DNA from 2 places in the Streptomyces hundungensis genome. Region 2 is predicted to be linked to the other one. Evidence: riboswitches for the same ligand, from Rfam matches in the RefSeq annotation. Region 2 holds a riboswitch; the other holds the start of a gene.

Region 1 (15,084 bases), 4.4 Mb from region 2:
GACCCTGTGGGAGAGTAGGACGCCGCCGAACAAATTTTAGGGGAAAGCCCCGCACCAGACCGTAGAAATACGGTCACGGTGCGGGGCTTTTTCGCGTTCTGATCCGTCGTGCGGCGCCGGCGAGGCGCCTGTATCGCGCGTACCCCCTGTGCAGGCGTTGGCCCGCGCTGACGGTAGGGTCAGGGGGCATCGTCGGCACATTTCCCACAGGAGGCCCCCGGGTGGAGGTCCAGGAGACTCGCGTTCAGACGGACCGGGTGCTCACCATCCCCAATATCCTCAGCATGGCGCGCCTCGTGGGCGTACCGCTCTTCCTGTGGCTGATTCTCCGACCCGTCTTCGGCGGCCTGAACAGCGACGGCTGGGCTCTGCTGGTGTTGGCGCTGAGCGGTGTCAGTGACTACTTGGACGGCAAGCTGGCCCGGCGGTGGAACCAGATCAGCAATCTGGGACGCCTCCTCGACCCGGCTGCCGACCGGCTGTACATCCTTTCCACGCTGGTCGGCCTCACCTGGCGGGAGATCCTCCCGATTTGGCTGACCGCCGCCCTCGTGGCCCGCGAGTTGATGCTTCTGGTGATGGTGGGAATCCTTCGTCGGCACGGCTATCCGCCGCCCCAGGTGAACTTCTTGGGTAAGGCGGCTACGTTCAACCTGATGTACGCCTTCCCGCTGCTGCTGCTCAGTGACGGGAGTGGATGGCTGGCGTCACTCGCTGCGATTTTCGGATGGGCGTTCGCCGGATGGGGTACAACTCTGTATTGGTGGGCAGGAATCCTGTATGTGGTTCAGGTCCGCCGGCTGGTGAAGGCGGACGTAGCGGCCGATTGAGCCCGGCGATCGCGGGCCCCTGGTGATGAGTGGGCAGCCGCGTTTGACGTCGGAGACCCGTCCGTACGGGCGAAGTCGGCCAGACCGTCGTCTCTTGAGGAGGACGTTTCCGACATGAAGGCCGTCGTTATGGCTGGTGGCGAAGGCACACGCCTTCGCCCCATGACCTCGAGCATGCCCAAGCCGCTCCTGCCGGTGGTCAACCGGCCGATCATGGAGCATGTGCTGCGGTTGCTCAAGCGGCATGGGCTCAATGAAACCGTCGTCACCGTACAGTTCCTGGCGTCACTCGTCCGGAACTACTTCGGTGACGGAGAAGAGCTCGGAATGGAGCTCACCTATGCCAACGAAGAGAAGCCCCTCGGTACCGCAGGCAGCGTCAAGAATGCCGAGGAAGCTCTTAAGGACGATGCCTTCCTGGTCATCTCCGGTGACGCCCTCACCGACTTCGACCTGACTGATCTCATCAATTTCCACAAGGAGAAGGGCGCACTCGTCACGGTGTGCCTGACACGCGTTCCCAACCCCCTTGAATTCGGCATCACCATCGTCGATGAAGAGGGCAAGGTCGAGCGCTTCCTCGAGAAGCCCACCTGGGGTCAGGTCTTCTCCGACACCGTGAACACGGGCATCTATGTGATGGAGCCCGAGGTCTTCGACTATGTCGAGGCCGACAAGTCCGTCGACTGGTCCGGCGATGTCTTCCCGCAGCTCATGAAGGAAGGCAAGCCGATCTACGGCTATGTCGCCGAGGGCTACTGGGAGGACGTCGGCACGCACGAGAGTTACGTCAAGGCGCAGGCCGACGTGCTCGAAGGCAAGGTCGACGTCGACATCGACGGATTCGAGATCTCCCCGGGCGTCTGGGTCGCCGAAGGCGCCGAGGTGCACCCCGATGCCGTGCTCCGCGGCCCCCTCTACATCGGGGACTACGCGAAGGTCGAAGCGGATGTCGAAATCCGTGAGCACACCGTCGTCGGATCCAATGTGGTGGTCAAGAGCGGCGCTTTTCTGCACAAGGCCGTCGTCCACGACAACGTATACATCGGTCAGCACAGCAATCTCCGTGGCTGTGTGATCGGCAAGAACACCGACATCATGCGGGCCGCCAGAATCGAGGACGGCGCCGTCATCGGGGACGAGTGCCTCGTCGGCGAGGAATCGATCGTCCAGGGGAATGTCAGGGTCTATCCCTTCAAGACCATCGAGGCCGGTGCGTTCGTCAACACCTCGGTGATCTGGGAGTCGAGAGGGCAGGCCCATCTCTTCGGGGCCCGGGGCGTCTCCGGCATTCTCAATGTCGAGATCACGCCCGAACTCGCCGTACGTCTCGCGGGGGCGTACGCCACCACGCTCAAGAAGGGGTCGACCGTCACCACGGCGCGCGACCACTCACGTGGTGCGCGGGCGCTCAAGCGGGCCGTCATCTCGGCGCTGCAAGCCAGCGCCATAGACGTACGGGACCTGGAGAACGTGCCGCTGCCCGTGGCGCGCCAGCAGACGGCGCGGGGCAGTGCCGGCGGCATCATGATCCGGACCTCGCCGGGAGTGCCGGACTCCGTCGACATCATGTTCTTCGACGAGCGGGGCGCGGACCTCTCGCAGGCCGGACAGCGCAAGCTCGACCGGGTCTACGCGCGCCAGGAGTACCGACGGGCCTTCCCCGGCGAGATCGGTGATCTTCAGTTCCCCTCCAGCGTCTTCGACTCGTACACGGGGTCGCTGCTGCGCAAGGCGGACACCACCGGGATCGCGGAGGCGGGCCTCAAGGTCGTCGTCGACGCCTCCAACGGAAGCGCCGGTCTGGTGCTGCCGAGCCTCCTCGGGCGGCTCAAGGTGGATGCGCTGACGATCAACCCGGGTCTCGACGAGTCCAGGCCCACCGAGTCCGTGGAGAGCCGGCGGGCCGGGCTGGTGCGGCTCGGGGAGATCGTGGCCTCGGCGCGAGCCGCGTTCGGAGTGCGGTTCGACCCGGTCGGCGAGCGGCTCTCGCTGGTCGACGAGCGGGGCCGGATCGTGGAGGACGACCGGGCGCTGCTCGTGATGCTGGACCTGGTGGCGGCCGAGCGGCGCAGCGGGCGGGTCGCGCTGCCCGTCACGACGACACGGATCGCCGAGCAGGTCGCGGCGTACCACGGCACTCAGGTGGAGTGGACGACGACCTCGCCGGACGACCTCACCCGGGTCGGCCGTGAGGAGTCCACGATCTTCGGTGGAGACGGCCGCGGCGGATTCATCGTGCCCGAGTTCAGCAGCGTCTTCGACGGCGCCGCCGCGTTCGTACGCCTTCTCGGTCTGGTGGCGCGCACTCAGTTGACGCTCAGTCAGATCGATGCGCGGATACCACAGGCGCACGTGCTGCGGCGGGACATCCCGACGCCGTGGGCGGTCAAGGGCATGGTGATGCGGCGGGTCGTCGAGGCCGCCGGAGGACGGTCCGTGGACACCACTGACGGTGTACGGGTCGTCGAGGCCGACGGGCGTTGGGTGATGGTGCTGCCCGACCCCGCCGAGGCGGTGACCCATCTGTGGGCCGAGGGGCCGGACGACGTATCGGCCCAGGCGCTGCTGGACGAGTGGGCCGCGGTGGTCGACAGCGCAGGTCACTGACGTTCCAATGGTGCGGGGCCGGGCCTGAAGGCCCGGCCCCGCACATCGGTGGGGCCATTCGGTGGTGGCGCCGCCGACGTGCGACGATGTGCGGCATGCCGCAGCAGCCCCCCGTTCGGAGCACACCGTCTCCGCCCCCGCGCCCCGACGCGTCGATGTCGCTGCTGACCAATGTCACGGACCACGCGCTCGACGACGGATACGCGGAGGCGACCGCGCGGCGCGAGGCCGAGGGCGGCGCTGGGATGCCGCGCACGCTGAAGGCCAAACTGGGTCTCGCGGCCGGTCTGGTGCTCGCCGCTCTCGTGGTGACGGTGGGGGCCGCGCAGGCGCGCTTCACCGCTCCCGTGGTCGCCAAGGAGCGCCAGGAGCTCATCAACAGGGTCGAGTCGGCGACCAAGGCCGCCGACAAGCTCCAGGACGACGTGGACGGGCTGCGCACCGAGGTCGGCGACCGACAGCGCAAGGCCCTGGAGAAGCACGGTGGTGACCAGGGCGAACTGGTGGCGCTGCTGTCCGGCGCGACGGAAGTGCACGGACCGGGCGTGAAACTCGTCGTCGACGACGCCAAGGAGACCGCCCAGGGCGACGGCAGCCGGCCGCGCGAGAGCACGACGTTCGCGGACACCGGCCGGGTGCGGGACCGGGACATGCAGCGCGTGGTCAACGGGCTGTGGCAGTCCGGCGCGGAGGCGATCGCCATCAACGGGCAGCGGCTGACATCGTTTTCGGCGATCCGGGCCGCCGGCGACGCCATACTGGTCGACAACAGGCCCCTGGTGCCGCCGTACACGGTCCTCGCGGTGGGTAACGGCAACAAGCTGAGCACCGACTTCCAGGACAGCGCGGACGGTCAGTACCTGCACGTGCTCCAGCAGAACTACGGGATCAGGGCGAGCGTTTCGGCCGAGGGCGACGTGCGCCTTCCGGCAGCGCCGAGCCTGACCGTGCGTACAGCAAAGCCAATGGCCACGGGCGCCGGCAAGGGCGCGGCCGCCACAGGGAAGGGCACATCGTGATCGCCGTACTTGGCCTCGTCGTGGGAGTCGTGGTCGGGCTTTTCGTCCGGCCCGAGGTGCCCGCGGTGGTCGAGCCGTATCTGCCGATCGCCGTCGTAGCGGCACTCGACGCGGTCTTCGGCGGGCTTCGCGCCATGCTCGACGGCATCTTCGTCGACAAGGTCTTCGTGGTCTCCTTCCTGTCGAACGTGGTGGTCGCGGCGCTGATCGTGTTCCTCGGCGACAAGTTGGGTGTCGGCGCGCAGCTGTCGACCGGCGTGGTCGTGGTGCTCGGCATCCGGATCTTCTCCAACGCGGCCGCCATCCGTCGGCACGTCTTCAGGGCCTGACGCCGATGAGTGACGCGGAGAAATACACCGATCAGGGTGACAACGCGCAGGAACCGCCGATCGACGCACCGGGTGAATCCACGGACGCGAAGCCGCAGCTGACGGGTCGTCAGCGGCTTGCCGCGGGCCTCTGGCCGCCGCGGGTCAGCCGGGCGCAGCTCATCGTCGCCCTGTTGCTGTTCGTGCTCGGCCTCGGGCTCGCCATCCAGGTCCGGTCCAACAGCGACAACAGCGCGCTGCGGGGCGCCCGCCAGGAGGACCTGGTCCGCATCCTGGATGAACTCGACTCGCGTACGAAGCGTCTTGAGGACGAGAAGCAGCGTCTGGAGGGCCAGCGCACCGAGCTGGAGACCAGCTCCAACCAGGCGGAAGAGGCGCGCAAGCAGACCGTGGAGAAGGAACAGCAGCTCGGCATCCTGGCCGGCACGGTCCCGGCGCAGGGCCCCGGCATCACGCTGACGATCAGCGACCCCAAGGGCGCCGTCGAGTCCGACAAGGTGCTCGACACGGTGCAGGAACTGCGCGCGGCCGGTGCGGAGGCGATCCAGATCAACGACGTGCGGGTGGTGGCCAATACGTACTTCTCCGACGAGACCGGTGGCATCGGGGTCGACGGCAAGAAGGTCACCGGGCCGTACGTCTTCAAGGTGATCGGCAAGCCCCAGGATCTCGAGCCGGCGCTGAACATCCCCGGCGGAGTGGTGCAGACTCTGGAGAAGGAGCAGGCCACCGCCACGGTGGTCCGCTCGGAGAAGATCGTTGTGAACGCCTTGCGAGTGGCGAAGCGGCCTGACTACGCTCAGTCGTCCTCGCACTGATGAGGACGGGTACGCGTCCTGGCGCACAACGACAGGAGGTTGCGGGGGGTCGCCGCTCCGTAACAGTGGTGCGTGGTGGAAACTGTTTGGCGGATACGGACGTTGTGAGGGTGTCCGGTTCGGCCGGTGTGTTGGTTCTGGGTTCGTCCTGCCCCACGGGCGGGTCTGTTTCGGTCAAGGGGAATCGCCCGTGAAGTTGTTTGCGAAGTTGTTCGGCAAGAGCGCACGCCAGGACGGCGGCAGCGCCGCCAGGCACCGTGCTCAGCGCCCCGGAGAGCCGGAGGAGCAGGGCGGCGAGCGCCCGCTGTTCCGCGATGAGGTGGCCGGTTCCGGTGGTGACATTCCGGGCGCGTCGTCTGTTGACCCGGCAGGTGCGGGGCGCATAGGTTTCGGGGAACCGTCAACCTCAAGTACGGGTGGAGGGTTTGCCTCCGACCCGTATGCCACCAGTGCCCACGCGGTGCCGCCGCGGCAGGAGGATCCGTCGATGTCGGGCATGCCGGTTTGTACGAGGTGCGGGCACACCAATCCCGCAGCCAGCCGCTTCTGTTCCAACTGCGGCGCGCCGCTGCGGCCCGGTGTCGTCCCGGAGCGAGCCTCCGAGACCACGTCGACCATCTCCATCTCCGGCCTCGAGGCGTACGACGCCGAGGTCACCGGTCAGACGCAGCTGCCGTCGCTCTCCCCGGAGGCGCAGGCCGCGGTCGACGCCCTTCCGCTGGGCTCGGCGCTCCTGGTGGTGCGCCGCGGGCCGAACTCGGGAAGCCGCTTCCTCCTGGACGGCGAACTGACGACGGCGGGCCGCCACCCCCAGAGCGACATCTTCCTGGACGACGTGACCGTCTCGCGTCGCCACGTGGAGTTCCGGCGCGGCTCCGACGGGCGGTTCACCGTCTCCGACGTCGGCAGCCTCAACGGTACGTATGTCAACCGCGAGCGGATCGACGCCGTCGATCTGAACAACGGCGACGAGGTGCAGATCGGGAAGTACCGGCTGGTCTTCTACGCGAGCCAGCGCGCGCTCTGAGCCCAGGCCAGGGAAGGTCCATGCTTCAGACACCGACGGGCGGTGCCGGATCGGGCACCGCCACCGCGGGCGGCCGGCTGATGAGCATCGGCGGGGTGCTCAACCAGCTGCGCGCCGAGTTCCCCGAAGTGACGATCTCAAAGATCCGGTTCCTGGAGTCGGAGGGCCTGGTGGAGCCCCGTCGTACGCCGTCGGGGTATCGCAAGTTCAGCCCTGAGGACGTCGAGCGGCTGGCTCAGGTGCTGCGGATGCAGCGGGACCACTATCTGCCGCTCAAGGTCATCCGCGAGCACCTGGACGCCCTGGACCGCGGTGAGCAGCCCTCCCTGCCGGCCCCGGGCGGCGGCCGGGAGCTGCTGGACGGCCTGGGCGAGCCGGACGGGGACCGGCCGACGGCCGCCCGGGTGGGGCGCGCCGAGCTGATGGCGGCCACCGATGTCACCGAGGCGGAACTGGCCGAATGGGAGTCCTACGGCCTGCTCACGCCCGGGCCCGAGGGCGGTTTCGACGCCGAGTCGGTGAATGTGGCACGCCTTGTGGCGGATCTGGGGCGATTCGGTCTGGAACCCCGCCATCTGCGCGCCATGAAGGCAGCCGCGGACCGTGAGGCGGGACTGGTCGAGCAGGTGGTGGCACCCCTGCGATTGCACCGTAATCCGCAGACCAGGGCCCATGCGGAGGCCACCACCAAGGAGCTCGCGGCGCTCTCCGTGCGCCTCCACGCGGCACTCGTGCAGACCGCCCTGGGTGTCCGGCTTCACTGATCTTGTGGGTGCCCGACTACCCAAACCTGCCGAGCACGTCCTAGGGTTGCTGTGTGAACGAGCTCGACGTCGTGGGTGTCCGGGTGGAAATGCCCTCCAACCAACCGATCGTGCTCCTGCGTGAAGTGGGAGGCGATAGGTACCTCCCTATCTGGATCGGTCCGGGGGAGGCGACCGCGATCGCCTTCGCCCAGCAGGGGATGGCGCCGGCGCGGCCGCTGACGCACGACCTTTTCAAGGACGTGCTGGAGGCCGTGGGTCAGGAACTGACCGAGGTCCGCATCACGGACCTGCGCGAAGGCGTCTTCTACGCGGAACTGGTCTTCGCCAGCGGCGTCGAGGTGAGCGCCCGGCCGTCCGACGCCATAGCGCTGGCGCTGCGCACCGGCACGCCGATCTACGGCAGTGACGGGGTCCTCGACGACGCGGGAATCGCCATCCCGGACGAGCAGGAGGACGAGGTGGAGAAGTTCCGCGAGTTCCTCGACCAGATCTCGCCCGAGGACTTCGGGACCAACAGCCAGTGAGCACCGGAAACGAGTGATCCGGCGGCCGTCCGAGTGATGCCGCGCGCGGCGCGTGCGCCGGAGGGGTTTCGGCGCATTCGAGTAGCCTTTCCCGCTGGAGAGACACGGGAAACCACTCTCAGGGTGATTATCACTCGGCGTGCCGAGTGTGGCGATCGTTGACGCACCCCTGGTGACTGCCTACCGTCGAGTGGGCAGGTCAAGGACGGAGGGTCGGCGTGAGAATGAGCGGCGACGGTACGGCAGGGGGTGCTCCCGGACTCGGTTCGGGAGAGGGCGGGCCGTACCCGCTCCACGGCGGTACGGCCGAGCCGAGCACCGACACGGTCGGCTATCGGGGGCCCACCGCGTGCGCGGCGGCGGGGATCACCTACCGCCAGCTCGACTACTGGGCGCGTACCGGCCTGGTCGAGCCCAGCGTCCGCCCGGCCTACGGCTCGGGCACCCAGCGCCTCTACAGCTTCCGGGACGTCGTCGTCCTGAAGATCGTCAAGCGCTTCCTCGACACCGGTGTGGCCCTCCAGAACATCCGGGCCGCCGTGCAGCACCTGCGCGATCGCGGCCTTGGCGATCTGGAGCGGATGACGCTGATGAGCGACGGCGCCACCGTCTACGAGTGCTCGTCGCCGGACGAGGTCGTGGACCTGCTCCAGGGCGGTCAGGGGATCTTCGGGATCGCGGTGGGCGTGGTGTGGCGGGACGTCGAGGCGGCCCTCTCCCAGCTGCACGGTGAGCGCGTCGACACCGGCGAGACCCTGGTCGGGCACAACCCGGCCGATGAGCTGGCCAGGCGGCGCAACCGGGCGGTCTGACCGCTCGGCGCCGGGGCCGATTGTCAGTGGCGTAGGGCAGCATCGGTGGTGTGAGAGCCGCGCCGACCATCCTGCATCTGGACATGGATGCCTTCTTCGCCGCCGCAGAGCAGGCGTCGAAGCCCAGCCTGCGCGGAAAACCCGTCGTGGTGGGCGGTCTCGGTCCGCGCGGCGTGGTCTCGACGGCCTCGTACGAGGCGAGACGTTTCGGGATCCGCTCGGCGATGCCCATGGCGCAGGCGCGGCGGCTCTGCCCCAACGCGGCCTATCTGGTGCCGCGCTTCCAGCTCTATCGCACCATCAGCGAGCAGGTGATGGAGCTGCTCGGGCGGCTGTCCCCGCTGGTCGAGCCGCTGAGCCTGGACGAGGCCTTCGTGGACCTGGAGGCCGGCGGGGTGGCCTTCGGGTCGGCGGCGGCGCGGGAGGCCGGTGAGCGGCTGCGCAGGGACATCAGGGCGGTCACCGGGCTGAGCGGGTCCGTGGGCCTCGCCGGATCCAAGATGCTGGCCAAGATCGCCTCCGAGCAGGCGAAGCCGGACGGCCTGGTGCTGATGGAGCCCGGCACCGAGCGCGCCCTCCTCGCGCCCATGTCGGTGCGCATCCTTCCCGGCGTCGGCCCGGCCACCGGCGAGCATCTGCGGCGGGCCGGCATGACCACCGTGGCGGACCTCTTCGAGGCGGGGGAGGACGAGCTCGTACGGCTCCTCGGCAAGTCGCACGGGGCCTCGCTCCACCGCATGGCGTCGGGGTACGACGACCGGCCCGTGGTGGCCGAGCGGGATGCCAAATCTGTGTCCGTGGAGGACACCTTCGACGTGGACCTGCACGACCGACTGCGGATCACCGGCGAGGTGGGGCGCCTCGCCGACCGGTGTGTGCAGCGGTTGCGGGCCTCCGGGCACTCGGGGCGCACCATCGTGCTCAAGGTCCGGCGGTACGACTTCTCGACGCTGACGCGCTCCGAGACGCTGCGCGGCCCCACCGACGATCCCGCGGTGGTCCGGGAGGCCGCGGCGCGGTTGCTGGAATCGGTGGACACCACGGGCGGCGTGCGCCTGCTCGGCGTCGGGGTCACCGGGCTCGCCGACTACACCCAGGAGGACCTGTTCGCCCAGGCCGCGGGGGAGCAGGGCGCACAGGAGCCGGAGAGCGAGGAGCCCGCCCGCGCGGCCGAGGCGGAGGCGGGGGCCCCGGCGGAGGCCGTGGAAGGCCCGGCTCAGCGGAGGTGGCTGGCCGGGCACGACGTACGCCATGTCGAGTACGGGCCGGGGTGGGTGCAGGGCAGCGGCGTAGGGCGGGTCACGGTGCGCTTCGAGACGCCGACGGCCCGGGTGCCCGGGCGCGTACGAACGTTCAAGGTGGACGACCCCGACCTGGAGCCCTCGGAACCGCTGCCACTGGTGGAGCGGGCTGCTGCGGAGACGGCGGCGCAGGCCGAAGAAGAGCCGGAGGCGGATGGGGAGGCGGCAGCCGAGGTCCGGTCGGGGGCGGTAGGGAAGGCGGCGACCGGGGGTGATCCGGAGGCGGGCGGGGAGGCGGCGGCCTAGGGCGGGCCGGGGGCGGGAGGGGAAGCAGCGAGCGCCGAGGGGCCGAGGACGGGTCGGCAGGCGGTGCGCGCGGGTGGGGGGTTGGGTCAGATGTCGCCGCCTGCGAGTCGGCCGAAGTCGCGGTCGGAGGGAGGTGGGCCGGGGTCGGGGGCCGCGATGTCCAGGCCGTAGTGGTGGTAGAGCTGGAGCTCCTGCTCCGGGGAGAGGTGGCGGCCCACGCCGAAGTCGGGGGCGTCCTTGATCAGGGCGCGGTCGTAGGGGACGCGCAGCGTCTCGTCGACCAGGGTGCTGGGTTCCAGGGGGACGAAGGCGTCCCTGCTGAACAGTCCGGTGCGTACGGCGGCCCACTCCGGGGCGCCGGTGGCGTCGTCGAGGTAGACCTCGTCCACCGTTCCGATCTTGTGTCCATTGCGGTCGTATGCCTTGCGGCCGATCAGGCTGCGCGGATCGATATCGGTCTGCACGGTCCCTCCAACTGGTCGCAACCGGTTACAACTGCTCCATAAGCACTACGAAAGGGCACATCGTGGGTGTTGGCCACTTGAGCAGTTGAACAAAGAATCGGCTCGGAGCGCGCTGGTAGGCTGGCAAACGGCTGCTGACCCCGTGCGGGAGAGTCCTCCGAAGTGCTCCCTGAGTGCTCGGCGGACGCCGAAGGAGCAACTCCTCCCCGGAATCTCTCAGGCCCACGGACCGCACGGACGAGGTCACTCTGGAAAGCAGGACGGGGGAAGCACGGGCACGTCAGCCCGGGCGGAACCTTTCCTCACCGACGGTGAAAACCGGATCGCCCCCGCGCGCCCCGGTGAAGCTCTCAGGTTGAGATGACAGAGGGGGAGGCCGTCCGGGTACCCGCGCCGTGGTACCCCTCGCAGGTCGTGCGACCAGGAGGCCTCCGTCATGACCGCCAACCGCATTCCGCTCAGCCGGCTCGAGCGTGGCATCCCCTTCGAGCAGCGCCACATCGGGCCCGATGCCGAGGCTCAGGCCAAGATGCTCGCCCAGGTCGGCTACGGCTCGCTCGACGAGCTGACCGCCGCCGCCGTCCCCGAGGTCATCAAGAGCGCCGGGGCACTGAACCTCCCCGAGGCGCGGACCGAGGCCGAGGTGCTCGCCGAGCTGCGACAGCTCGCGGACCGCAACCAGGTGCTCGCCCCCATGATCGGCCTCGGCTACTACGGCACCTTCACGCCGCCGGTGATCCTGCGCAACGTCATGGAGAACCCGGCCTGGTACACGGCGTACACGCCCTACCAGCCGGAGATCTCGCAGGGCCGCCTCGAGGCGCTGCTCAACTTCCAGACCATGGTGGCCGAGCTCACCGGCCTGCCCACCTCCGGCGCCTCGCTGCTCGACGAGGGCACCGCGGCCGCCGAGGCGCTCGCCCTGTCCCGGCGCGTGGGCAAGGTCAAGGGCGGGGTCTTCCTCGTCGACGCCGACACCCTGCCGCAGACCGTCGCCGTGATCCAGACGCGTGCCGAGCCGACCGGCGTCGAGGTCGTCGTCGCCGATCTCAGCGACGGCATCCCGGCCGAGGTCGCCGAGCGCGGTGTCTTCGGCGTGCTGCTTCAGTACCCCGGCGCCTCCGGTCAGGTCCGCGACCTCAAGCCGGTCATCGACGCGGCCCACGAGCTCGGCGCGATCGTCACCGTCGCCGCCGACCTGCTCGCCCTCACCCTGCTCGCCTCGCCGGGCTCGCTCGGCGCGGACATCGCCGTCGGCACCACCCAGCGCTTCGGCGTCCCGATGGGCTTCGGCGGCCCGCACGCCGGGTTCATGGCGGTCCAGGAGAAGTTCGCCCGCAGCCTGCCCGGCCGCCTCGTCGGCGTCTCCGTCGACGCCGACGGCAACAAGGCCTACCGCCTGGCCCTCCAGACCCGCGAGCAGCACATCCGCCGCGAGAAGGCCACCAGCAACATCTGCACCGCGCAGGTGCTGCTCGCGGTCATGGCCGGGATGTACGCCGTCTACCACGGCCCGGACGGGCTGCGCCAGATCGCCCAGCGCACCCACCGCTACGCCGCCCTGCTCGCCGAGGGGCTCAAGGCCGCCGGGGTCGACGTCGTCCACGGCGCCTACTTCGACACGCTCACCGTGCGGGTCCCGGGCAAGGCCGCCCAGGCCGTGGCCGCCGCCCGTCAGGGCGGGGTCAACCTGCACCTCGTCGACGCCGACACCGTCTCCATCGCCTGTGACGAGACCACCAACCGGGCCCAACTGGCCGCCGTCTGGGGCGCGTTCGGGGCCGATGCCGACATCGAGGCGCTGGACGCCACGGCCGCCGACACCCTGCCGGACGCGCTGCTGCGCACCGACGACTTCCTGACCCACCCGGTCTTCCACCAGCACCGCTCCGAGACCGCGATGCTGCGCTACCTGCGCAAGCTCGCCGACCGCGACTACGCGCTGGACCGCGGCATGATCCCGCTCGGCTCCTGCACCATGAAGCTGAACGCCACCACCGAGATGGAGCCGGTGACCTGGCCCGAGTTCGGGCAGATCCACCCCTTCGCGCCGGTCGACCAGGCCGCCGGCTACCTCACGCTCATCCGTGAGCTGGAGGAGCGGCTCGCCGAGGTCACCGGGTACGACGCGGTGTCCATCCAGCCCAACGCCGGTTCCCAGGGCGAGCTCGCGGGCCTGCTCGCGGTGCGCGCCTACCACCGCGCCAACGGCGACACCCAGCGCACCATCTGCCTCATCCCGTCGTCCGCGCACGGCACCAACGCGGCGAGCGCCGTGATGGCCGGCATGAAGGTCGTCGTCGTCAAGACCGCCGACGACGGCGAGGTCGACGCGGCCGACCTGCGCGCCAAGATCGAGCAGTACCGCGACGAGCTCTCGGTGCTGATGATCACCTACCCGTCCACGCACGGCGTGTTCGAGGAGCACGTCGCCGACATCTGCGCCCAGGTCCACGAGGCCGGCGGCCAGGTGTACGTCGACGGCGCCAACCTCAACGCCCTGGTGGGCCTCGCCAAGCCGGGCAAGTTCGGCGGCGACGTCTCCCACCTCAACCTGCACAAGACGTTCTGCATCCCGCACGGCGGCGGCGGCCCCGGTGTCGGCCCGGTCGGTGTGCGCGCCCACCTCGCGCCGTACCTGCCCAACCACCCGCTCCAGCCGACGGCCGGCCCCGCGACGGGCGTCGGCCCGATCTCCGCGGCCCCCTGGGGTTCGGCCGGCATCCTGCCGATCTCCTGGGCGTACGTCCGTCTGATGGGTGGCGAGGGCCTCAAGCGGGCGACCCAGGTCGCCGTGCTCGCCGCCAACTACATCGCCAAGCGCCTGGAGCCGCACTACCCGGTGCTCTACACCGGCCCCAACGGCCTCGTCGCGCACGAGTGCATCGTGGACCTGCGGTCGCTGTCCAAGGCGACCGGCGTCAGCGTCGACGACATCGCCAAGCGCCTGATCGACTACGGCTTCCACGCGCCGACCATGTCGTTCCCGGTGGCCGGCACGCTGATGATCGAGCCCACCGAGTCCGAGGACCTGGGCGAGATCGACCGGTTCTGCGACACGATGATCGCGATCCGCGGCGAGATCGAGAAGGTCGCCTCCGGCGTCTGGCCGGCCGACGACAACCCGCTCGCCAACGCCCCGCACACCGCTGCCGCGCTCGGCGGCGAGTGGAACCACGCCTACAGCCGCGAGGACGCCGTCTTCCCGGCCGGGGTGTCGGCCGCCGACAAGTACTGGCCGCCGGTCCGCCGCATCGACGGAGCCTTCGGCGACCGCAACCTGGTCTGCTCCTGCCCGCCGCTGGACGAGTACGACCACTGACCCACCCATGCGTAAGGGCCGGTTCGGGGTTTTCCCCGGGCCGGCCCTCATGTGTCCGTGCGGGACGATTCCGCTGGGGAGGCGTCCCTACGCGCGCTGTCCGTACGAAGCCGCGCTAGGCGGCGGTCGCCACCTGCTCCGCCGTGAGCGACCGGTGCGGGGCGATGATCTGCCCGTCCGGCAGCAGCTCACCGGTGTCCTCGAAGAGCAGGACACCGTTGCACAGCAGGCTCCAGCCCTGCTCCGGGTGGTGTGCCACGGGCTTCGCGGCTTCCCGGTCGGCGGAGAAGGCTGTCGGGCAGGCTGGCTGGTGCTGGCACATGGATGCGTTCTTTCGCTGCGTTGTGGTGAGTGTGCTGCGGCTCGATGCGTTGTTCATGGCCGCCCCCCGTAGTAAGTCGGTCGGTCCGTTCCCAGTGTTGCCCCACGGGAGTCAATCCGCAGGGATTTCGCGGCAGCGCTTCCTACTGCTTAATGACGTGTCACCCGTGCGGACGGTTCAGCTCAACTGGCCTGTCTTTTCGGGTGGTTCGGGGTGGCCCGGCAGGACTAGCCCGTATGGCTGAGGCCGCGCGTACGCAGCATAGACACACCAGGCCCCGCGACCACGCTGGTCGCGGGGCACTTTTTTCGCCGGGCGCCGACGGCAGGGGTCAGACGGGCTGTCCGAGCAGGGGGGCGGTGGCCAGACGCAGGCTGAGTACCGGCAGCAGTTCGCTGACCCGCAGCGGACGATGGGCGCAGATGCCGGGCGGGGCGGGGGCGAGCGGCACCAGGAGGTCGTGGGGCGCGGGGCTGCCCGAGGCGCCGTCGGCGCTCGTGTCCGTGTGCAGCCACAGGGTGAGCATGTACAGCTCGGGGATCGAAAGCAGCCGGGGCTGGTAGTGGGTGGCGAGCGGCTCGGCCTGGCGCAGGGCGCGCTGGGTCGAGGCGATGTAGGGGCCCTCGAAGAAGTGCGAGAAGGCCCAACCGTCCGGAGTGAGGCGGGTGTCCGCGGCGGCGACCGGATGGTCGG
Region 2 (15,084 bases):
GTTGAGCCCCACGACCTCCAGGAGGCGCTGCACCTCCTTCTTGACCCCGCCCTCGGGCTCGACGCCCTGGAGCTTGAAGGGGGCCGAGATGATGCCGCCCACGGTGTGCCGCGGGTTGAGCGAGGAGTACGGGTCCTGGAAGATCATCTGGACGTCGCGGCGCATCGGCCGCATACCGCGCACCCCGAGGTGGGTGATGTCGCGCCCCTCGAACTCGACGGTGCCACCGGTCGGTTCGAGCAGCCGGGTGATCAGCCGGCCCATGGTCGACTTGCCGCAGCCGGACTCGCCGACCACGCCGAGCGTCTCACCGGAGCGCACGTCGAAGTCGAGGCCGTCGACGGCCTTGACCGAGCCGGTCTGGCGCTTCAGCAGGCCGCTGCGGATCGGGAAGTGCTTCTGAAGTCCGCTGACCTTGAGCAGGACCTCGCCGGGAGCCACCTCGCCGGAAGACCCGCTCCTGGTCACGACCGCACCCTTGCTCTGGGCGGGAATCGTCACGTCGTTGTCCGTCACGCCTTTGTCCTCGCTCACAGCTTGGGCGCAATCTCTTCGGTCCAGATACGCTCCCGCTCGTCCGGCGTCATGTGGCAGGCGGCCCAGTGGCCGCTCCCGCCGTCGGTCAGCTCGGGGCGCACGGTCCGGGTGATGTTGTCCTTGGGCACATCGGCGTACGGGCAGCGCGGGTTGAAGGCGCAGCCGGACGGGATGTTGATCAGGGACGGCGGGGACCCCTTCACCGGGATGAGGCGCTCGGTCTCCTCGCGGTCGATGCGCGGCATCGAGCCGAGCAGGCCCCAGGTGTAGGGGTGGCGGGGCTCGTAGAAGACCTTCTCCGCGGGGCCGCGCTCGACACAGCGACCGCCGTACATCACCAGGATGTCGTCGGCGAGCTCGGCGACGACGCCCAGGTCGTGGGTGATGATGATGACCGCGGAGCCGAACTCCTTCTGCAAGTCCCGGATCAGGTCCAGGATCTGCGCCTGGACGGTGACGTCCAGGGCGGTCGTCGGCTCGTCCGCGATCAGCAGATCGGGGTTGTTGACCAGCGACATCGCGATCATCGCGCGCTGACGCATACCGCCCGAGAACTCGTGCGGGTAGGAGTCGACGCGCTTGTCGGGCTGCGGGATGCCGACCCGGTCGAGCATCTCGATCGCCCGGGTGCGGGCGGCCTTCTTGTCGACGTCGTGGTGGACCCGGTACGCCTCGACGATCTGCTTGCCGATGGTGAAGTACGGGTGCAGCGCGGACAGCGGGTCCTGGAAGATCATCGCCATGTCGCGGCCGCGGAGCTTGCGCACCTCCTCCGGGTCGGCGGAGAGCAGCTCCTTGCCGTTCAGCCAGATCTCACCGGAGATCTGCGCCTTGCGCTTGCCGTACTGGCCGGTCGTGTGCAGGCCCATGATGCCCATCGAGGTGACGGACTTGCCGGAGCCGGACTCGCCCACGATGCCGAGGGTCTTGCCCTTCTCCAGCGAGAAGCTGAGCCCGTCGACGGACTTGACCAGGCCGTCGTCGGTGGGGAAGTGCACCTTCAGGTCGCGTACGTCCAGGAAGGCGTCCGAGGGCCGCTCACCCGCGACCGGCTCGCCGACCGCGGCGCCGGTCTTGTTCAGGTCGGTCATGCGAGCCTCACTCGGGGGTCGATCACGGCGTACAGGAGGTCCACGACGAGGTTCGCGAAGATCACCGCCGCCGAGGTGATCAGCGTGACGCCGAGGATCACCGGAAGGTCACGGTCGTTGATGGCCTGGAGCACGGCCCGGCCGAGACCCGGAATGCTGTAGGTCGTCTCGGTGAGGATCGCGCCGCCGATGAGGGCGCCGATGTCCATGCCGAGCACCGTGAGGATCGGCGCCATCGTGGAACGCATGGCGTGCTTGCCGATGACGATGGATTCACTCAGGCCCTTGGCCCGGGCGGTCCTGACGTAGTCCTCGCCCATCACTTCGAGCATGGTCGCCCGGGTGAGGCGGGCGTACATCGCCGCCTGGAGGAAGGCCAGGGTGACCCAGGGCAGGATCAGGCCGCTGAACCAGCCCCCTGGTGAATCGCTGAACGGCACGTACTGGCCGTCGATCCAGTGAAGGCCGAAGGAGAAGATCGCCAGCGAGAGCAGGCCGGTGAAGTAGATGGGCAGCGAGACGCCCGCGAGCGCCACGGTCATGGCCGTCCGGTCCCACAGCGAACCGCGCTTGAGGGCGGAGACCACGCCGGCCAGGACACCGAAGACGACCCACAGGATGGCCGCGCCGATGACCAGCGACAGGGTGACCGGGAAGCGGTCCTTGAGCACCGGCCAGATCGCCTGCTCGTTCTTGAACGAGTAGCCGAAGCACGGGGCGTCGCAGTGGATCGTCGAGCCGCCACCGGTGTAGTCGCGGCCGGCCACGATGCCCTTCACGAAGTCGAAGAGCTGCACGAAGATCGGGTCGCCGAGACCCAGCTTGGAGCGGACCGCCTCGAGAGCAGCGGCGTCGGACTGCTTGCCGACGTACATCGTGGCCGGGTCGACACCCGTCCACCTGGGGATCAGGAAGAAGATGCCGAACGTCACGAGCATGACGATCAGCAGCATGACGATGGCGGCGGCGAACCGCCTGATGAGATATGCGAGCACTGCTCTCGGCCCGGCGGCGGGTCGGGGGCACCGGATTGCGGTACCCCCGACCCGTCACACGACGGCCTTCACCTGCCCTTCGTGCCTAGCGGCGGGTGCGCCGGCGGAGCGATTGGACGACGGTCACTTCTCGACGCCGAGGGAGGCGTAGTCGTAGTAACCGTTGTTGTTGGTCGTCGTGTAGACGTTGGTGAGCCGGCTGCTGCGCCACTTGACGTTCTTCTCGAAGACGAACGGCAGGTAGACGGCGTGCTCGGACACCTTCTGGTTGATCTGCTTGTAGAGTCCGGCGGCCTCTTCGGGGGTGGCCGCCGCGATGGCGTCCTCGAAGAGCTTGTCGATCGCCGGGTCCTTCAGCATCGAGTAGTTGTTGTTGCCGTTCGGCAGGATGAACTTGGAGTTCACCAGCGGGAGCAGGAAGCCCTGGCCGGACGCGAAGTCCGGGCCCCAGCCCATGATGATGATTCCGTAGTTCTTCTTCTTGACGACCTCGGGGTTGCCGATGATGCCGGTCGTCTGCGAGCCGTCGTACTGGTCGATGTCGACCTTGATGTTGACCTTGGCGAGCGCGGCCTGCATCGACTGCGCGGTGGCCACCTCGACCTGCTTGTTGTTGCGGACCGCGATGGTGGTGGAGAAGCCGTCCGCGTGACCGCAGGCGGCGAGCTCTTCCTTGGCCTTGGCGATGTTCGGGGCGCCGTCGTTGGAGGTCACGCCGTACGGGTCGAACTTCGGGTCCGAACCGCTGATGATCGGCGGCAGCATGTTGGTGGCGATGTCACCACCGGCCTGCGGGCCGCCGCGGGCGGTCTGGAGCGACTTGTGGTCGGCCGCGTAGATGACGGCCTTGCGGCAGTGCTCGTTGTCGAACGGGGCCACCGTCTGCGGGAAGACCGCGTAACGGATGTAGCCGGTGTCCGGGTTGTCGACGTTGCCCTTGTGCTGCTGGAGCGCCTTGGTGCGGCCGGCCACGCTGAGGCCGGTGCCGTTCAGGTCGACGTCGTAGTCACCGTTGATCAGACGGCTGTCCATGTCGTCGGCGCTGCTGAGCAGGGTCAGGCTGATCTTGTCCGGAAGAGCCTTGCGGACCTCGTCGGTCTTCGGGTCCCAGTTCTCGTTGCGGACCAGCACCATGGACTTGTTCGGGGAGTAGGACTCCCACTTGTACGGGCCGAGCGAGAACGGCTTGAGGCCGTACTTCGACTGGGTGTCCTTGTCCTGGCGGACCGGGGTGCCCGAGGGCATGGCCAGCATCTGCTGGAAGTCGACGTTGGGCGCCGGCAGCTTGAAGACGATGGTCTTGTCGTCCGGCGTCTCGATCGCCTTCAGGCCCAGCTTGTCGGGGGCGGTGTCCTTGTAGGGACCCTTGTACTCACCGGTTGGGTCGAGGACGTCCTTCAGGTACACGGGGCCGCCGGAGATGACGTCCTGCGCCCAGATGCGCTCGATGCCGTACTTGACGTCCTTGGAGGTGACGGGCTTGCCGTCCTCCCACTTGACGCCGTCCTTCAGGTGGTACGTGTACGTCTTCTTGTCCGCCGAGACGTCCGCGAGACCGGTCGCGATGTCCGGGACGAGCGTCTCGCTCTCCTTGCCCGGGGCGGGCTTGTAGGAGATCAGCGTGCGCGTGTAGTAGCGCGCGTAGTCCCACATGAAGCCGTAGTAACCGCGCTGCGGGTCCCAGGAGTCGGCGTCCTGCGTGCCGACGAACTTGAGCTCCCCGCCCTTCTTCGTCGACGCGTTGGCGAGCTTGCTGTTGGCGGCGTTGAACCCGGGGGCCTTGCTGCCCTTGCTGTCGCTGTCGCCGCCTCCGCCGCAGGCCGCGGTGGAGAGCAGAGCCGCAACGACGATGGCGGCGCCGGCGGCCGTCTTTCGCCTCGATGAACCTTGGGTTGTCACGATCTGGCTTCCTCCGTTGGGGGCGTCTTGTGTGTCACGGCCCGTGCGATGCGCCGGGCCGGAGTCTGTGAAGTCCCGCATCAGCGGGAGCCCTTCGGGTCGAAGGCGTCGCGGACGCCGTCGCCGAAGAGGTTGAACGCCATCACGGTGATGAAGATCGCCGCACCCGGGATGATCATGAACATCGGGTCGGACTCATAGGTCGAGATCGCCGTCGACAGCATCTGTCCCCAGGAGGAGGTGGGCGGCTTGACGCCCACGCCCAGGAAGCTGAGCGCCGCCTCGGTGAGGATGTTCGTGGGGATCATCAGCGTCATGTAGACGGTGACCGGCGCGATGAGGTTGGGCAGCAGCTCCTTGAAGAGGATGTAGCCGCGCCCCGCGCCCAGACTGCGGGCCGCCTCCACGTATTCGCGCTCGCGCAGCGAGAGCGTCTGGCCGCGCACGATCCGTCCGACGTACGGCCATCCGAAGAAGCCGATGACGAGGATCATCACGAGCAGCCGCACCCCGGTGCCGGTGAGACCGAGGAGCTGGTTGGGCACCACGGAGATCAGCGCGATGATGAAGAGCAGCTGCGGGAAGGAGAGCAGCATGTCCATCACTCGGCTGATGATGGCGTCGAGCCAGCCGCCGAAGTACCCGGCGACCACGCCGAGGACGGTACCGACGAGCACCGCGAAGACCGCCGCGAGGAAGCCCACGAGCAGCGAGATCCGCGCGCCGTAGATGATGCGGCTGAACACGTCGCGGCCGTTGACCGGCTCAACTCCCAGCAGGAAGTGCGAGTTGATGCCGCCCCAGCTGCCCACCGGAGTGGAGAGCAGCGGGTCGATCTGGTCCTCGTGGAACTCCTCCGGAGGATGGCCGAACGCGTCGACGATCAACGGCGCGAAGATCGCGACGAGGACCAGGAACACGACAACGATGCCACCGGTGAGGGCGAGCTTGTCCTTCTTCAGCCGGTTCCAGGCGATACGTCCCAGCGAACGTCCCTCGACCGTTCTGGTCTCACCACTGGGCGTGACACTGATGTCCGCGGTCGGGTCCGCGTCGGCGGGTGTGTCGTGCAATGGTGCCGTCATCGTGGCAAGGACCCCTCTCAACCGGCGGTGACCGGCCCGCGCTTGCCGCTGTAGCGGCGCGTTCCCATCAGCAGTGCGAGCGGGGGCGACACCGGGCAGCGGGTCGGGCTGCTCGCACACGGGCCCGAACGGCCCTGCATGCCGGGAGTCTTCAATGGCCTCGCGATCACCCGCCAGACCTGACGGCGAATGTATGCGCAAACGTGATGCGGAAAGAGGGTTTCCGTTATGCGGACGCGGCTGAACCAGGGGCGGACATGGGGAAGTTGGGGCAGATATGACGCACGGGCCTATTGCGGTCTTCGCCCCACCACAACGGACATTCCCCTTACGTGCGGGGCGCGTTGACGGGATTCGTCCCGGTTGGCGTCGGCGGGAGCCGGTCTCAGTAGGTGCCGGGGGCGGCCGGCGGATAGCCGTATCCGGGTCCCCCGGGGGCCTGGCCGCCGTGCGCCTCGCGGTCGTAGAACGGCCGGGCGTGGGCTTTCAGCCACATGCCGACGGGGTCGTACTCGTCCGACATCGCGACCGTGGAGACCGCGAGCCCGTCCGGCACCCCCGCGACGGACTGCCGCATCATCGCCCGCACCGCGTCCACCGACTGCGGGGCGGTGCTGTACAGGTCGAGCCCGATCGCGAGGTACGGCGTGCCGAGCGCGGGCTGCACCCAGGCACGGCGCAGCGAACGCACCGCCGGGGTGCGGTGGGCGTGCTGGGCGAGCAGGGCGTAGAACTGGGGGAGCTCCACGGTCGGTTCACAGAGCCTGAGCGGCCCCGCGGGCATCCGGTCGAGGCCCGTCGCGATCCGGCGCAGATCAGTCCAGGGGATGCCGACGCCGCCGCCGGGGGCGTGCGGATTGAGCCAGATCCCGTAGTGGTCGGGGTAGAGGCCCCGGGCGACGTCGAGGGCGCCGGCCACTTCGTGCGCCCGGTTCCACCCGCTGGCGGCGAGCTCCTGCGCGGAGGTCACACAGGGGGCGTAGGAGACCCCGTCGACCTCCATGTTCCCGTACTGGGCGTCCGGGGAGCCGGCCCTGCCGTTCCACAGCAGCATCCAGAGCCGGCCCGACGCGGGGTCGGCGAGCGCGTGGAGCAGCGCCTCGTACACGTCGTAGCGCCCGGGCGTCACCTGGCGCAGCATGTGCTCGACCTGCCCGGCCGCCGCGGTGCCTGACGCGCTCACCCTGGGTCCCGCCCCTCTTAGTTCCGCCGTGCCGACGCCTGCGCCGCCCCGCAGCCCCGGGCACACGCGTGCGGCTGCGGGGTTGCAAGGGTCATGAAACCAGGTTAGGGCCTGTCCGGCGGATCCGGTCTGGGACGCGGGAGCCCGGCACGCCCGTCTGCCGCGCTGTCGTCGGTGGTCGTCGCCTACCGGGCCCGGGCGTAGAAGGGCCGCACCCGCTCGCGCATCCAGGTGGCGACCGGATCCTGGGTCACGTCGAGCAGGACCAGATTGACGGGCCAGTCGACGGGCACCCGGCCGAGCGCCCGGCCCAGGGCCTCCATGGGCGCGTTGCGTCCTGCTCCGTCCCAGGTGGAGAACTCCACGCCGATGAAGAGCGTGGGCGACTCGCCCTCGATGGAGGCGAGCGCGCGGCGGGCGCTGAGTACCACGCCGATCGCCTCGAACTCCTCGGCCGCGACGGCCAGGAAGTCCACCGGGTCCTCCTGCCAGTCCGGCTCGAAGAGGCGTACCCGGGCACCGGACGCGGGTCCGTCGAGCGCGGTACGCCCGGTACGACACAGCTCGGCGACGGCGGGCGGGGGCAGGGGCATGCCCACCACGCCCTCGGGGTTGACCACGATGCCGAGCTGCGGCGGCAGCCCGCGGGCGAACTCGACGGCGGGCGCCACGGCGAAGGACATGTGAGAGCCGACGCACTGGAGGAACTGCTGCTCGGAGCTGTACACGGGCACATAGGGGGCGCCGTCCAGCTCCAAGGTGGGCAGGTCGAGGTCGGTGCTCTGCTGACTGCCGCCGGCCGGCAGCGGCACCCACACCGCGTTGCGGCCGAGGACCTCTATGAGCCGGGGGCCCGCGTTCGGCTGCCCGACGGCCGCGGACATGGCCTCTTCCAGCTCGTTGCCCGGCCAGCCTCCGCCGCCGAGCGGATGCGCGAACGCCTGCTCCGGAAAGTTCATGTGCCGTCCTTCTCCCCCGGACCCCGATGCCTGCCGGCTTGCCTCGGCCGTGCCCCTCGACCCTAACGCCGTGGGAGCGGCCCGGGGAAAGCGCGCCGGGTGAGGATCCGGCGCGCGTCGTGGGGCGGCTACTGCCCGAAGCCGATCCGGCGCAGCGCGGAAGCCGCGTCTCGGTCGAGCAGCACGGCGCTCGCGCAGCCGGTCGGCAGCCGTCCCGCCTCCACCTGCGCTATCAGGCGCCGGGCCGCGCCGCGGTGGCGCGCGAAGGCGTACCGGGAGACCCAGCGGCCCCGGCTCGCCTGACCCGCGAGGGCGGTGTCGGCCGGCACGTCGAGCACGATCAGGCGCAGCGCGCGTCCACGGCGCCGGGCGCCCCGGCCCAGCCAGTGCCGCACCCAGGCCTGGGTGCCGCAGTCGTGGACGACGAGGCTGTCGCCGGAGCGCAGCGCCCACCAGGTCCTGACGAAGTGGGCGGTCCGGGTGAGCGGACGGTACAGGGCGTAGGGGATGCCGGGCAGTCGGCGCTGCCAGGCGAGCCGGGTGTCCTGGGAGTCGATGCGGCGGTCGGTGACGGCGCGCCGCATCAGCGTCGTCTTGCCGCTGCCGGGCAGGCCCGACACCACCACGACGTCGCCCGGGTCGAAGAGGAGCTCCGGCACGCTCCGCTCGGGGCGCCCGCGCAGATCGCGTACCGCCTCGTCGGTCACCGCCTCGTTCGCCTCCGGTGTGCGCGGCGCCGGCACCGCCCGGCCCGCCCCTCCCGGCGCGGGGACCTCCCGCACCCGGCCCCTCTCGTGGTCAACCGTCATGGCACTCCCCCCTGTTCGGATCCTGAACCGCTGCTGGGGAAGTGTAAAGAGCCGGTAATAGCTCACCGGCGATGTGCCGCTTCCGGGATGCGTGCAATGATGTGCGCGCCAACTGCATACCGGCCGTTCGAATCCGCGCGGGAGAGTCCTCAGCAGCTGTGCGCTGGGGCGCCGAAGGAGCAAGTTCTCCCTTGAATCTCTCAGGCCCCGTACCGCGCGGACGAGGCAGATCTGAAAAGCGGGCCGTCCTCTGCCGGGCGGTCCCACCCAAGGTGCAAGCCGTGCCGCGCGACGCGCGCCGGTGAACCTCTCAGGTTCCGATGACAGATGGGGAGGATGTCGTCGACCGTCATGCCCCGGGACCTTGGAGCACCATCCATGAGCAACGCCCCCCGCCTCACCTCCCTCGATGCCCTGCATCGTTCGCTGGGCGCCACGATGACCGACTTCGCGGGCTGGGACATGCCGCTGCGCTACGGGAGCGAGCGCGACGAGCACACCGCCGTACGCACCCGCGCCGGGCTCTTCGACCTGTCCCACATGGGCGAGATCACCGTCACCGGACCCGACGCCATGAAGGCGCTGAACTACGCGCTGGTCGGCAACATCGCCACCATCGGCCTCGGCCGCGCCCGGTACACGATGATCTGCCAGGAGGACGGCGGGATCGTCGACGACCTGATCGTCTACCGCCTGGGTGAGACCGAGTACATGGTCGTCGCCAACGCGGGCAACGCGGGCATCGTGCTCGACGCGATCACCGAGCGCGCGGCCGGCTTCGACGCCGAGGTCCGCGACGACCGCGACGCGTACGCGCTGATCGCCGTGCAGGGCCCCGAGTCCCCCGGCATCCTGGCCTCCGTCACGGACGCCGACCTGGACGGCCTGAAGTACTACGCGGGTCTGCCCGGCACCGTCGCGGGCGTGCCCGCGCTGATCGCCCGCACCGGCTACACCGGCGAGGACGGCTTCGAGCTGTTCGTCGCCCCCGAGCACGCCGAGCAGCTGTGGCGCGCGCTGACCGAGGCCGGTCAGGACGCGGGCCTGGTGCCGTGCGGCCTGTCCTGCCGCGACACGCTGCGCCTGGAGGCGGGCATGCCGCTGTACGGGCACGAGCTGACGACCGCGCTGACGCCCTTCGACGCGGGGCTCGGCCGGGTCGTGAAGTTCGAGAAGGACGGTGACTTCGTGGGCCGGACGGCTCTGGAGGCCGCCGCCGAGAAGGCCGCCGCGAACCCGCCGCGCAAGCTCGTCGGCCTGATCGCCGAGGGCCGCCGGGTGCCGCGCGCCGGGTTCTCCGTGGTGTCCGGTGGCGAGGTCGTGGGCGAGGTCACCTCGGGCGCGCCCTCGCCGACGCTGGGCAAGCCGATCGCCATGGCGTACGTCGACGCCGCGCACGCCGCGCCCGGCACCACCGGGGTCGGCATCGACATCCGCGGCACGCACGAGGCCTACGAGGTCGTCGCGCTGCCCTTCTACAAGCGCCAGAAGTGACGCTCGCCTCCCTTCGGCGTCCCCCTTCTCGTCCCGCGGTCCGAGACACTCTTCGAGACCCCGTCAGCAGCACTCCCCCGCGTACAGGAGAATTCAGGTCATGAGCAACCCCCAGCAGCTGCGCTACAGCAAGGAGCACGAGTGGCTGTCGAACGCCGAGGCCGGCGTGTCGACGGTCGGCATCACGGAGCACGCGGCCAACGCGCTCGGTGACGTCGTGTACGTACAGCTCCCGGAGGTGGGTGACACGGTGACCGCGGGCGAGACCTGCGGCGAGCTGGAGTCCACCAAGTCGGTCAGCGACCTGTACTCCCCGGTCACCGGCGAGGTCGTCGAGGCCAACCAGGACGTCGTGGACGACCCGTCGCTCGTCAACACGGCCCCGTTCGAGGGCGGTTGGCTGTTCAAGGTGAAGGTCACGGACGAGCCGGGCGACCTGCTCTCCGCCGACGAGTACACCGAATTCGCCAGCTGACCTAGAGACCACAGGGATCGTCTGATGTCGCTTCTGAACCAGCCCCTCCACGAGCTGGACCCGGACGTCGCCGCCGCCGTCGACGCCGAGCTCCACCGTCAGCAGTCCACCCTCGAAATGATCGCCTCGGAGAACTTCGCTCCGGTCGCGGTCATGGAGGCCCAGGGCTCGGTCCTCACCAACAAGTACGCCGAGGGCTACCCGGGCCGCCGCTACTACGGCGGCTGTGAGCACGTCGACGTGGTCGAGCAGATCGCGATCGACCGCATCAAGGCGCTCTTCGGCGCCGAGGCCGCCAACGTGCAGCCCCACTCGGGCGCCCAGGCGAACGCGGCCGCGATGTTCGCGCTGCTCAAGCCGGGCGACACGATCATGGGCCTTAACCTGGCCCACGGCGGTCACCTGACCCACGGCATGAAGATCAACTTCTCCGGCAAGCTCTACAACGTGGTCCCGTACCACGTCGACGAGACCGGCGAGGTCGACATGAACGAGGTCGAGCGCCTGGCCAAGGAGTCCAAGCCGCAGCTCATCGTGGCCGGCTGGTCCGCCTACCCGCGTCAGCTGGACTTCGCCGCGTTCCGCCGGATCGCGGACGAGGTCGGCGCCTACCTGATGGTCGACATGGCCCACTTCGCGGGTCTGGTCGCCGCGGGCCTGCACCCCAACCCGGTGCCGCACGCCCACGTCGTGACCACCACCACGCACAAGACCCTCGGCGGTCCGCGCGGCGGTGTCATCCTGTCGACGCAGGAGCTCGCCAAGAAGATCAACTCGGCGGTCTTCCCGGGTCAGCAGGGCGGCCCCCTGGAGCACGTCATCGCGGCCAAGGCGGTGTCCTTCAAGGTCGCCGCGTCCGAGGAGTTCAAGGAGCGCCAGCAGCGCACCCTGGACGGCGCCCGGATCCTGGCCGAGCGCCTGGTCCAGGACGACGTGAAGGCCGTCGGCGTCGACGTCCTGACCGGCGGCACCGATGTGCACCTGGTCCTGGTGGACCTGCGCAACTCCGAGCTCGACGGCCAGCAGGCCGAGGACCGTCTCCACGAGGTCGGCATCACGGTCAACCGGAACGCCATCCCGAACGACCCGCGGCCGCCGATGGTCACCTCGGGTCTGCGGATCGGCACCCCGGCGCTCGCCACCCGCGGCTTCGGCGAGGACGACTTCCGCGAGGTCGCCGACATCATCGCCGAGGCCCTGAAGCCGGACTTCGACAAGGACGCCCTGGCCGCCCGGGTGTCCGCTCTGGCCGCCAAGCACCCGCTGTACCCCGGCCTGAAGTAGTTTCGTACGCTTTAGTTCTCGCTTCATTCCGTACGGAGTCCCGGGGCACCGCGCACACTGGTAGTGAGCGCGGTGCCCCATCCCATGCTGTGCCAGCTGTCCTCTGCACCACCCGGCAGACAACGGCGTCTACCAACCCCCACAAGGAGTCTTCCGTGGCCATCTCGGTCTTCGACCTGTTCTCGATCGGCATCGGCCCGTCCAGCTCCCACACCGTCGGCCCGATGCGGGCGGCCCGGATGTTCGCGGCGCGCCTGAAGAACGAGGGCCTCATCGCCCACACCACGCGGATACGGGCCGAGCTGTACGGCTCGCTCGGCGCGACCGGCCACGGGCACGGCACGCCGAAGGCGGTGCTGCTCGGCCTGGAGGGCGACTCGCCCCGCACGGTCGACGTCGAGAGCGCGGACGAGCGGGTGGAGGCCATCAAGGACTCCGGGCGCCTCAATGTGCTCGGCATGCACGAGATCGCCTTCTCCTACGACGACGACCTGGTCCTGCACCGCCGCAAGGCGCTGCCGTACCACGCCAACGGCATGACGATCTTCGCGTACGACGTCGAGGGCGCGCTGGTCCTGGAGAAGACGTACTACTCGGTCGGCGGCGGTTTCGTCGTGGACGAGGACGCCGTGGCGGGCGAGGACCCGATCGTGCCGGACGACACCGTCCTCAAGCACCCCTTCCGCACCGGCGACGAGCTGTTGCGGCTGGCGCGGGAGACCGGCCTGTCCATCTCCGCGATGATGCTGGAGAACGAGAAGGCCTGGCGCACCGAGGACGAGATCCGCTCCGGGCTCCTGGACATCTGGCGGGTCATGCAGGCCTGCGTCTCGCGCGGCATGTCCCGCGAGGGCATCCTGCCCGGTGGCCTCAAGGTCCGCCGCCGCGCCGCCACCACCGCCCGCCAGCTGCGCGCCGAGGGCAACCCCGAGGCGCACGCCATGGAGTGGGCGACGCTGTACGCGATGGCCGTCAACGAGGAGAACGCGGCGGGCGGCCGGGTCGTGACCGCGCCCACCAACGGCGCCGCGGGCATCATCCCGGCGGTGCTGCACTACTACATGAACTTCGTGCCCGGCGCCGATGAGGAGGGCGTGGTCCGCTTCCTGCTCGCGGCCGGCGCGATCGGCATGCTCTTCAAGGAGAACGCCTCGATCTCCGGCGCCGAGGTCGGCTGCCAGGGCGAGGTCGGCTCCGCCTGCTCGATGGCGGCGGGCGCGCTCGCGGAGGTGCTCGGCGGCACCCCCGAGCAGGTCGAGAACGCGGCCGAGATCGGCATGGAGCACAACCTGGGCCTGACCTGCGACCCGGTGGGCGGTCTGGTCCAGATCCCGTGCATCGAGCGCAACGGCATGGCCGCCGTGAAGGCCGTCACCGCCGCCAAGATGGCGATGCGCGGCGACGGCAGCCACAAGGTGTCCCTGGACAAGGTCATCAAGACGATGAAGGAGACGGGGGCCGACATGAGCGTCAAGTACAAGGAGACGGCGCGCGGCGGCCTCGCGGTGAACATCATCGAGTGCTGAGCGCTCCGCGGGGGGCGGGGACGATCAAGTGCGGGCCGTGGGTGGCGGTCGCGCAGTTCCCCGCGCCCCTTTGAGGCGCTCTCAGAAGCTGTGCGCTGCCGGACGTTCCTTCGGCGCCGCCGCCAGGGCCTCGGTGACCTCGGCGACACCGGCGCGCAGCCCGTAGACGGGGGTCGCGGGCTGCTGGCGCCAGGAGTCGTCGATGCCGCCCGCGTCGACGGTATCGAAGCCCAGCTCGTCGACGAGCTCGCGGACGACCCGCTTGGCGGCCTCGTCGTCGCCGGCCACCGGCACGGCGATCCGCTCGGGATCGCCCTGCGGGCGCGGGCGGTCCAGGAGGTCCTGCGCGTATGTGCCGTTGAAGACCTTGATGACCGGATGGCCGATGTGCTGCTCGGTCCAGCGGCTCTCGGGCAGCCCGTCCTCGATCGCGTCGATCCGGCCGTCGCGCTCCTTGGGGTAGTAGTTCCCGGTGTCGATCACGGCGACGCCGTCGGCGGCCTTGTCGAACAGTCCCCCCGGCAGATCGGGAATGTGCTTCAGCGGGATGGTGACCACGACGACCCGCGCGCCGTCGGCCGCCTCTTCGACGGTGACGGGGGTGGCGCCGGTCTCCTCGGCGAGGGCGGAAAGCGTGTGCGGGCCACGGGAGTTGGCGACGGACACCTGGTGGCCGAGCGCGGTGAGGCGGCGGGTCAGGTTGCCGCCGATGTTGCCCGCGCCGATGATGCCGATCTTCATGAGCTGGCCTTCCGGAGAGGGTGCGTTGACACGCTCCGGGAACCTGTGGGTGCCTCCGGTTATTCCGGTCGGCCGCGTACGGGTCCGGCACCGGTGGCGCGCCGCGCGAGCGGGCTCACGCCACCGGGACCGGGCGCGTCACTTGTTCAGCGACGCCCAGAACTCCTCGAAGGAGAGCTTGCCGTCGCCGTTGGCGTCCTTGGCCTTGATGATGGCCTGGGCCACCGTCTCGGTGACGTGGAAGTCGCCCAGCTGCGCCATGACCGTCTTGTACTCGCTCGCGGTGACGCGTCCGTCACCGTCGACGTCGAGCTTCGCGAACGCCTTGCGCGCCTCTTCGATGTCCGCCACTGGGTCCACCCCTTTGTTGGTGCTACTGCTTGGTGCGTTACTGACGCGGGTCAGATTATCGGCCGCCGTGGGGGCGCGGTGCGGCGGGAGAGGTGGCCGATGGTGAAGGTTGCCGGGCCGTCGTCGATCATGGGTCGGGTGTCCGGTTTCCAGTGGCTGGAGACGCCGGACCGTACGACGGGGATCGCAGCGCGAGAAGGAGCGGGAACAGGACATGGCGAGTGGGACGGACAGTGCGCTCGGGGAGATTCTGGCGGGTGTCGCTCGCGGGCAGTTCCCGCCGGCCGACGGCGGGACGACGGTGGTGGCGCAGCCCACCCCCCGCGACGCGGGCGTGCTGGCGTTCACCGCGCACTCGGTGATCTTCCTCGACGAGGACGAGGAGTGGATCAGGGACGCGCTGGCCCGAACCGACGCCGACCCCCTCGGCGCCTCCATGAACCCGGGGTTCCTGGCCGCCCTGATGGCCCGCACCGGCCGCTCGATGAACTGCGTCGACCTGCTGACCTGCGCCCCCGCGCTGCCGGGCCGGCCGCCGCTGGCGCTGCGGGAGATCGAGGACCCGGACCATCCGAGGGTGGCCCGCGCCCTGAAATTCCGGGACGAGGTGCGGGTGTGGGCGGTGGACGGCGGTGTCCTGGTGCTCGGACGGGGA

Evidence for each region. A riboswitch is a leader RNA that binds a small molecule or an ion and turns the genes downstream of it on or off. The one in region 2 is predicted to bind glycine.
Region 1: linked by a shared signal. The riboswitch ahead of gcvP (aminomethyl-transferring glycine dehydrogenase) and the one ahead of gcvT (glycine cleavage system aminomethyltransferase GcvT) in region 2 are both predicted to bind glycine.

Annotation. Positions count from the first base shown of each region.
Region 1 covers NZ_CP032698.1:7,110,169-7,125,252, forward strand. Annotated here, with positions in the region: rRNA gene rrf (5S ribosomal RNA) at 1-31, shown strand, start outside; gene DWB77_RS31580 (CDP-alcohol phosphatidyltransferase family protein) at 222-830, shown strand; gene DWB77_RS31585 (mannose-1-phosphate guanyltransferase) at 945-3,440, shown strand; gene DWB77_RS31590 (DUF881 domain-containing protein) at 3,527-4,459, shown strand; gene DWB77_RS31595 (small basic family protein) at 4,456-4,788, shown strand; gene DWB77_RS31600 (DUF881 domain-containing protein) at 4,794-5,606, shown strand; gene DWB77_RS31605 (FHA domain-containing protein) at 5,689-6,633, shown strand; gene DWB77_RS31610 (MerR family transcriptional regulator) at 6,654-7,397, shown strand; gene DWB77_RS31615 (bifunctional nuclease family protein) at 7,451-7,924, shown strand; gene DWB77_RS31620 (MerR family transcriptional regulator) at 8,149-8,736, shown strand; gene DWB77_RS31625 (DNA polymerase IV) at 8,787-10,283, shown strand; gene DWB77_RS31630 (PRC-barrel domain-containing protein) at 10,370-10,747, opposite strand; glycine riboswitch at 10,883-10,989, shown strand; gene gcvP (aminomethyl-transferring glycine dehydrogenase) at 11,184-14,069, shown strand; gene DWB77_RS31640 (DUF5999 family protein) at 14,185-14,391, opposite strand; gene DWB77_RS31645 (hypothetical protein) at 14,723-15,084, opposite strand, start outside.
Region 2 covers NZ_CP032698.1:2,703,750-2,718,833, forward strand. Annotated here, with positions in the region: gene DWB77_RS12000 (ABC transporter ATP-binding protein) at 1-501, opposite strand, end outside; gene DWB77_RS12005 (ABC transporter ATP-binding protein) at 531-1,628, opposite strand; gene DWB77_RS12010 (ABC transporter permease) at 1,625-2,623, opposite strand; gene DWB77_RS12015 (ABC transporter substrate-binding protein) at 2,747-4,522, opposite strand; gene DWB77_RS12020 (ABC transporter permease) at 4,603-5,607, opposite strand; gene DWB77_RS12025 (enhanced serine sensitivity protein SseB C-terminal domain-containing protein) at 5,993-6,790, opposite strand; gene DWB77_RS12030 (enhanced serine sensitivity protein SseB) at 6,976-7,749, opposite strand; gene DWB77_RS12035 (AAA family ATPase) at 7,878-8,558, opposite strand; glycine riboswitch at 8,687-8,783, shown strand; gene gcvT (glycine cleavage system aminomethyltransferase GcvT) at 8,937-10,052, shown strand; gene gcvH (glycine cleavage system protein GcvH) at 10,153-10,527, shown strand; gene glyA (serine hydroxymethyltransferase) at 10,552-11,811, shown strand; gene DWB77_RS12055 (L-serine ammonia-lyase) at 11,967-13,337, shown strand; gene DWB77_RS12060 (NADPH-dependent F420 reductase) at 13,419-14,141, opposite strand; gene DWB77_RS12065 (EF-hand domain-containing protein) at 14,217-14,429, opposite strand; gene DWB77_RS12070 (GNAT family N-acetyltransferase) at 14,644-15,084, shown strand, end outside.